Regions from separate parts of the Paenisporosarcina macmurdoensis genome, predicted to be linked through region 2. Evidence: a T-box and tRNA genes for the amino acid it is inferred to sense, from the RefSeq annotation. Region 2 holds a T-box; the other holds one or more tRNA genes.
The links. A T-box is a leader RNA that pairs with one kind of tRNA and senses whether it is charged. The one in region 2 lies ahead of ACFPYN_RS09845 (valine--tRNA ligase), so its partner is inferred to be a tRNA-Val.
Positions count from the first base shown of each region.

Region 1: it encodes a tRNA-Val, which carries the amino acid that the T-box ahead of ACFPYN_RS09845 (valine--tRNA ligase) is inferred to sense. The anticodon was not compared.

Region 1 is NZ_JBHSRI010000002.1:323,227-327,662, forward strand. It holds gene ACFPYN_RS01485 (EAL domain-containing protein) at 1-1,636, shown strand, start outside; gene ACFPYN_RS01490 (hypothetical protein) at 1,892-2,074, opposite strand; tRNA gene ACFPYN_RS01495 (tRNA-Val) at 2,361-2,432, opposite strand; gene ACFPYN_RS01500 (2'-5' RNA ligase family protein) at 2,566-3,090, opposite strand; gene ACFPYN_RS01505 (thermonuclease family protein) at 3,107-3,832, opposite strand; gene ACFPYN_RS01510 (DNA-3-methyladenine glycosylase family protein) at 3,902-4,436, shown strand, end outside.
Region 2 is NZ_JBHSRI010000018.1:18,775-23,210, reverse strand. It holds gene ACFPYN_RS09845 (valine--tRNA ligase) at 1-1,962, opposite strand, end outside; T-box leader at 2,010-2,237, opposite strand; gene ACFPYN_RS09840 (hypothetical protein) at 2,328-2,519, shown strand; gene ACFPYN_RS09835 (hypothetical protein) at 2,512-3,075, opposite strand; gene ACFPYN_RS09830 (hypothetical protein) at 3,682-3,885, shown strand; gene ACFPYN_RS09825 (AbrB family transcriptional regulator) at 4,372-4,436, opposite strand, start outside.

The DNA of each region.
Region 1 (4,436 bases), on a different contig from region 2:
GTCGGATGAAGTTGTTGCGGATGTATTGGAAAGTATGACAGATGCTTTTATGTCATTAAATGAGAACTGGCAGATTACTCATCTGAATGGGGTAGCGCAACGTGTATTAAATCTTAACGCTGAGAAAGTAATAGGGAAAAACATATGGGAAATTTATCCGGAAGCTGTTAATTCTGAGTTTCATATGAATTATACAAAGACCATGAAGGAAAAAGTATACATATCGTTTGAATCTTATTTCGATACACTAACCAGTTGGTTTGAAATACATTCTTACCCGAGGGTTGACGGTGGTGTATCCATCTACTTCAAAAATATTAACGTGAAGAAAGAGTCGGAAATGCAAAAAGAGGCATATGAAAATACGAACCGTCTAACGTCATTGCCGAATCGGAAAGCAATTTCCAAAAAAATAGAACAGCTAATTGAGAGTAAAACTGGTTTTTCAACCATGTATTTAGATATCAATGGGTTTAAAAATATTAATGATTTATATGGCCATCAAATGGGCGATGAGCTGTTAATTCATTTAGCGGAACGCCTAAATACACTTTTACTACCATATGGTGAACTATCGCATCTTGGTGGAGATGATTTTCTTATAGTAGTCAAAGAAACAGATCGGGATAGGATTGAACAGATTGTTGAAGATATTGTCGATCATTTGAAGAACCCTATTGAAATTAATATAAATCAAAAATTTACCGTGGCAGTCAGTATAGGTATTAGCCAATTCCCTCTTGATGGGCTTAATTGTAATCAGATGCTCAGCGCTACAGAAACGGCGATGTATTATTCAAAACAATCGAGTGAACGGGATTTTTGTTTTTACGAAGTAAATATGACAGAAGAGTTATCGAAAAGATTGACGATAGAACAATCTTTGCAAGGTGATCTCTCAAAAGAAGGCATTTATTTTGTATTACAACCTCAAATAAGTGGAATAACCAATGAAATGTATAGTTTTGAAGTGTTGAGTCGCTGGAATCATTCTAAACTTGGAATTTTATCTCCACTTGACTTTATTGAAATTGTTGAGGAAAGCGGGAATATGCTGAAATTAACACGCTATTTGATGGAGGAAGTTTTTTCAACCGTGTCAAATTGGATTAGTAATTTTGGTTTCGATAAGCGAGTCTCCATTAATGTGACTTCGTCAATATTATCAAAAGAATTATTTTTTGATGACTTATATAAGCTCTTAGCAAAATACCAAATTCCATATAACTTAATAGAACTGGAAATAACAGAAGATACACGTTTAGTCACTTCTGCCTTAATGTTAAAGAACATAAATAAATGTCGAGAAAAAGGAATTCGTATAGCGCTTGATGATTTTGGCACAGGGTTTTCTATGTTCTCTTCCTTAACTAATTTCCCAATTGATAAAATAAAAATTGATCGATATTTTATTCAACGTATTGGTAATGACCCACAGTCAGAAGCGGTGTTGAAATCCATCATACATTTATCAAATAGCTTACAATGTGATTTAGTTGCAGAAGGTGTTGAAAATGAACATGAAATTACATTCTTAATGGAACATGGCTGCAACTTCTTTCAAGGTTATTATTTTGAGAAACCCATTTCAATTGAAGACTTTCAACGAAAATATATTGAAAATAGAAGTAAGTAAAACCTTTTATGTTAGTGGAGCCAACTCAAAAAGTCCTTCAATTTAAAAAACAGCGAGCCTTTCCTCAATTTTTATGAGGAAAGACTCGCTGTTTTCATTATAAAATAGAGTTACTAACTCCAGGTGGTGGTTCTTCATGATTTCAGAACAACAAACGCTTAATATCAAATGTTCCAATACGATTCTTTTCGTTTCCAAATAGCATTGTCGTGCAAGGGTGTTGAAGGGGTGTTCTTACAAATCTTGATAAAACAATCAATGCATTCCTTTCCATTCCCCTTGGTTTTTAGATGCTTTTTCTTTTTTCGCTTTTTCTTTTTTGGCTCGATTAGCATTTGCACTGCCAAATTCTTTGGAGAATTCTGAATCTGTTTTGCTTGAATCAAACCCTTGTTTATTCTTTTGGTCTGCATCATTTTTCTTAGTCCGTTTTGCCATAGATATCACTCCTTTTTTTCTTTAGTATGAGAAGTGAAAGTAGAAATATACGTCCAGTCTTTTTGTAGGTATTGATCAATCGCCCTTAAACAGTTCATACCTCGTTCAATTATTTTTTTACCCAAAAAGGCTTTTTTTTTTATGACGGGTTATGAGTAAATTCAGTTTTTATATTTTTGTTTAACACCATGTAAAAAATAAACATGAAAAAGCATCACCTCCGAAGAGATGATGCTTTTTGGAGAAACCTTTGTTCCTAAAGATTTCTTGCGGGTTTTGCACCCAATGGGCCGTACTGGGATCGAACCAGTGACCTTTTCGTTGTCGACGAAACATTCTCCCGCTGAACTAACGGCCCAAATTATAAAAATCGTTACCGTGTCAAGGTGATAATCTCACAGCTGAGCTACAAGATCGTAATTTCTAGGACAAATTCTATTATAACTCTCACACAATAATAGTCAATGACCTAGACAAAGGATTTGCAGGATTTATTGAAGGAAGTGGGTCCATTCCGTTTGAGCGCGGCCGTTAACAACGGTCCAGCATTCGAGAGCGACGGCTTTTCCGATAACGGGTTCGAATGATAAGCCTGCACGCTGGAAAAGTGGTCCCCAAACAGTCAACGGGACATTATTAATCAAGGTTGAGTGTGGTACCCATTTCCCAGGTAAATAAGGCGAAATTTCATTTGTATGTAAATCCATAATGAGTGAAAATAACTCTCGATGAAATGTTTCTATTTCTTTTGTAACCACGGGTGCGACAAAAAAAGTACCTTTCTGTTTGAAAAACCCAAGGGAAGATAACGAAATCGTCAGTTGTTGTTGTTTGTCGCTCCACGCTTTTACGCGCTCGTTTAGAATCATGGGATTCGTTTGTTCAAATGTAAATAAACTAATATGGGGTGGAAGAGGTGTTTCTTTGCCTCTACTTGATGCAAGATGTAAGTCATTACAATCTTGTTCTAATTTTGTTGACAATTTATAGTCAAAGCGTAAAACGAGTACTTGCATGAAAAATGCCCCTTTCTTATTCACCAGATTTTTTAAATCCGGCATCTACTGCTTGTTGCTCCGTACAAAACCATTTCTCAGGGTTAGTTTGTTCATAATATTTTCCTGAGGGGATATGATAGATCTTTTTGTTTTCTCTATTGATATTACCTTTTATGAAACACTTATCATTCTCTTTCGACTCAGGAGTGGTAACTTCATTAACCTGTGTTTTATCAAATCCACGATTTGTTACATATTTTTCGTATTGCCATATATTCAAATCAGCCTGACGAGCATTTGCCTCATCTTCTTCAAAAGAATCTAAATGCCGCGTATTGGGAGGGAATACGTAAGCAACACGAGCTAATCCTTCTTGTAATAGCACTTGTTGAACAGACTGACCATCTGCATAAACATATGCTAATAATCGACCGTAGTCATCGTAGCGTTCACCTACGTCGAATTCAAGAGAAACTGAAGCATCTTCTAATAATTGTTGATTGCGTATACTCGCTTCATCACCGAATGGCTGATTTCCGAGCGTTTGATGTCTAACTTCCGGTGTATCTACTAATAAATACCGAATCGTTTCAGTCTTTCCGTTATACTTTACTTTAATGGTATCCCCATCAATGACATGAACTAACTCGACTTCAGTCAAGCCCTCAGAGCCACCAGTAGAAGTCGGCTGATTCAAGTCCTCCACACAGCCAAAGGTAAGAAAAACAATCATACTTAGTAGCCACAACCATTTTTTCATTTACCATCACCTCGAATTGTCGTATCTTCATAGTAGACTCAAATATAACCGAATAGGGAGAATATAACCATGATAGAAACTATCCATCTAGATTTTTCGTATGATTTCGAACGTGTACTCGACCGACTTTCAATGGATCCTTTGATTTCTTTAAATAAAGAACAACGTTATGTTCTTGTGCCAACAGCAGAGAGCAGCATATATAAAGTTCAGGCTACAGGAACAACTAAATCGCCGATATTTGTAATTGAAGGATCAACAAACGAACAGCAACTACAAAACCTGAAAGAGATTTTTCATTTCGATCGCTCACTTGAACCAATTCATGCTCATTTCGCTGAAACCAATTTAGCTTCCTTATTTGAAGAACATCGAGGCACACCCATCATAAGAGAATTCTCGTTATACGCAACGTTAATGAAAAGCATCATACATCAGCAATTAAATTTATCATTTGCCCATACACTTACGACTCGCTTCGTTCATACGTTTGGGGAACAAATAGATGGTGTTTGGTTCTACCCACAACCTGACGTGATTGGACAGCTTCAAGTTGAACATTTACGAGAACTGCAATTTAGTACAAGAAAAGCAGAATACGTGA
Region 2 (4,436 bases):
CATTTCGATGTACCAGTCACAGAAGTCATCCCAGATGAAGTTATAAAGGGCGCGACCTACTTCGCCGAACTCATATTTCTCCGCTTGTTTCGTTACTTGATCAATGGTTTCATTTAAACGAGTGAGAATCCATGCATCAGCAACAGATTTTTCTCCGCTTAAATCAATATCTTCAAACTTCATGCCTTCCATATTCATCATGGCAAAACGTGAAGCGTTCCAAATTTTATTCGCAAAGTTCCAAACGGACTCTACTTTTTCAATCGAGAAACGTAAATCTTGACCAGGTGAAGAACCAGTTGATAAGAAGTAACGAAGTGCATCGGCCCCGTATTGGTCAATAACATCCATTGGGTCAATTCCGTTACCTAAAGACTTAGACATTTTGCGTCCGTCTTCAGCTCTTACTAATCCATGAATTAATACATCGTCAAATGGACGTTGATCAGTAAATTCGATTCCTTGGAAAATCATACGAGAAACCCAGAAGAATATAATGTCATAACCTGTTACTAATGCATTAGTCGGGTAGTAGCGTTTGAATTCTTCATTCGCTTCGTCAGGCCAACCCATCGTTGAAAACGGCCATAGTGCTGAAGAGAACCATGTATCTAATACATCTTCATCTTGCTTCCAGTTTTCAACGTCCGCAGGTGCTTCATGACCAACATAAATTTCACCTGTTTCGATATGATACCAAGCCGGAATTCGATGGCCCCACCATAACTGACGAGAAATACACCAGTCGTGAACGTTTTCCATCCAGCGTAAATAGGTGTTTTCAAAACGGTCTGGTACGAATTGAACTTTATCTTCACTCTTTTGTAATTTAATCGCTTGTTCAGCAAGTGGCTGCATGTTAACGAACCATTGTGTTGACAGATATGGTTCTACAACTGCTCCACTGCGTTCTGAGTGACCTACTGAATGCGAATGCTCTTCGATTTTGTAAAGAACGTCAGCTTGCTGAAGATCCGCAACAATTTGCTTACGGCAATCAAAACGGTCCATACCTTCATATTTCCCTGCTAATTTATTCATCGTACCGTCTTCATTCATAACTAATACGCGTTCTAAGTTATGACGATTACCGATTTCAAAGTCATTAGGGTCATGAGCTGGAGTAATTTTTACAGCACCACTTCCAAAATCCATTTCCACATAATCATCTGCTACGATTTTAATTTCACGTCCTACAATTGGTAACGTAACCGTTTTACCGATTAAGTGTTTGTAGCGATCGTCTTCTGGATGAACCGCTACTGCTGTATCACCAAGCATAGTTTCTGGTCGCGTTGTCGCCACTTCTATAAATCCAGTGCCATCTGTTAGTGGGTAACGCATATGATAGAAAGCACCCTGTACGTCTTGATGGATAACTTCAATATCCGATAATGCTGTTTTCGTTGCCGGATCCCAGTTAATAATACGTTCCCCACGATAAATGAGGCCCTTATTATAAAGTTTTACGAACACTTCTTTTACGGCATTAGATAAACCTTCATCGAGTGTGAAACGTTCACGTGAATAATCAAGACCTAAACCAAGTTTTGACCATTGTGTACGAATATGACCAGCATATTCATCTTTCCACTTCCACGTCTCTTTAACAAACTCATCACGACCTAAATCGTAACGTGTTTTGCCTTCAGAGCGAAGTTTCTCTTCTACCTTAGCTTGAGTGGCAATACCTGCATGGTCCATTCCTGGTAACCACAAAGCATCATAGCCTTGCATGCGTTTCATGCGAATTAAAATATCTTGCAAAGTTGTGTCCCATGCGTGCCCTAAATGCAATTTACCAGTTACGTTTGGTGGTGGAATAACGATGGTATACGGTTCTTTGTCGCTTTCAGGTTGCGCCTCGAAAAACTTCCCTTTTAGCCACCATTCGTAGCGTCCTTGTTCAATGGACTTAGGATCATATTTCGTTGGCAGTTGTGTGTTTTGTTGTTCAGTCATCATATGTTCCTCCTAATTTTTGAATACAAAAAAACTCCTATCGTCACAAAAAGGACGAAGGAGTTGTTCGCGGTACCACCTTTATTCGCAGATGACAAAAAAATCATCACGCGCTCAAGTTTATATAACGGCTTTTAACCGATTTCTGCTACTTCCTATTTTCACAGAAACTGCTCCTGGGCGACATTCAAATGTGTGTTTACGGAAACTTTCAGCAAGCGTTTCCTCTCTAATGAAAACAACAACATTTTACTCTTCCCAATCAATGCATCGATATTTAATTAATTTATCATTTAATACTATTGATAAGTATTGTATCGAATGATTTATGTTACCGTCAAGTATTTTTGAAAGGAGGATTTATTATGAGACGAGGATATAACCCCTACTTGCTTCCCCCTTGGCTTCGAAAAACTCGATTTTATTGCAAGAATATCATTTTGCCGATTACAGTATTCGAATTAATCCGATGCATATTTATACCGACAACATTCGATTTTTTACTGTTATGCCTTTTAATCGGTATATTGGTTTTGTTTCAAAAAGACATCATTTAACTTCGTAAACAGAATAAGCATCTGTTAAGCCACGTAAGAAAAATGGTAATTCAGCGTCTTCTTTGGACACTGGGCGCTCCTCTGAATTAGACGATTCGTGTGAAGAACTACTAGAACTACTACTTTCTAGTGTTGGGGATTCCCGTTCTGGTGGTTTTTCATACGAACACGTCACTTGCCATTCCACTTTCAAGGCATTTTCATCTGTAATATGTGCCTTCACGTCTGACAATTCAATTTCAGGTTGTCTATTGCCATGCACATACGTAGGCGGCAATTCCACAAACAATGGAACTGCATATTCAAAATATCCATTATCTCCGTTGATGTCTAAATCCTCAATTGAAATCCATTCAGAAGTTCCGTGATGTTCACATTCACCTGGCTGAAATCCTACATTCGCCGCGATATGGTAAATGCCGTATAAACTAGACACACCATTTACCTGTTGAAATTCGACTTGCGGTTTAACCGCTATGCGTGACGCACTAGTTGGTACACCAAAACTTTCCGGAAAATAAAATACTTCTTGAAGTTGCCAATTAACTTGATTCACTTCTTGTCCTCCTTCACAGTGCTATGTGAAAGATTTTATGCGAGTGAACGAGCCTTTATGCTACTAAATAATGATTTGATATTTTATTGAAATAAATTACACATCACGGACTTTCAATAAATAGTAGTGAGAAGGAGCTGTCCTAAAAGTCGTGAAATATGACTAAGGGCAGTTCCTTTTTTATATTTAGTAGAGGTTGATTTCCACTTCAAACGGACGCTTTCCGCGGGCATGGCATCAGCCTCCTCGACGAGCAAGCTCGTCTGCGGGGTCTTCCGCTCATGCTATTCCCGCTGGAGTCGCCGTCTTCCATTCCAATCAACCTTAAGTTTATCATGTACAAAACAGACAATTATACATTGTTAGAATGTTCAAATGGAGGTACAGAAAAAAGACTCATTTTCTCCACTTATTTTATAATAGAGGGACTTTATAGACAGCCTCTTCTTTCTATTTCAATGGAACTTTCTGTAATAGGAGACGTTTCAATCACTATGAATTGATTATGTGATGAGTAATTAGATTTGTAATACGTTATGGAAGTTTGCAATCGGAACGAAGGTATTAGAGAACATTATTTTGAGTGGTGTAGAATGAGGTGATTTGATGGGTTTTTGGTATTTTTTAATATTGTTGATCGGCATTCTTTTTCTAATTGTTGGTGCACTAAAAAAAGACGTGTCTCGTTCAGTTAAGATAGTAGTTCTGCTGTTTATTTTCGGGATTCTATTCATTATTGTTTCACTATTCATGTTTTTGCCTGGCAGCGATGAATTTATAAGTGAACTATTGAAATTAAGCGAAGCGTAAAATGGCACCAGCTCGTTTTCCGGACTTGACTTCTAACTGCTTAGTTGTCTTATTGAAACCCCTCGCTCACAGAAAAGAGCCCTGTAGCATTTTAGCGGAATGGCTCCTATCTAAGTGTTTTTGATTGGTTTTGTTTTCACTACGCTACTGTTTAAAGTAGAGTGATTCCATAGATAGTATGTTTTAAAGTAATTACTGGAGAATTGGATTTTCCCGGAAAATAAATGAAGCAGAAAGAGTTCGAAATACCATCTTCGACCGAACATCTATTTAAAGAGAGCACCGCTTCTTTAGTAAACCAAACGATTTTAACTATGTATGTCCAGGTTGTAAGGGAGCGAAAGGTGCACAGCCGTCGCAGGATGATCTAAAAAAAGAGAGGTGAGCGCAGTGACGAAGTCACAAGCTCATCTCTCTTTGTTCTATAGATTATGGTGCAGCAGTTAAAGCGCCTGAAGCGGACTGGAAACCTATTGAAGTCAATTACTAAGCTTTCAACCATCTCTTCAATGCATAGGTCAACACCGGTCCCGCTATTAACAAGATAAAGA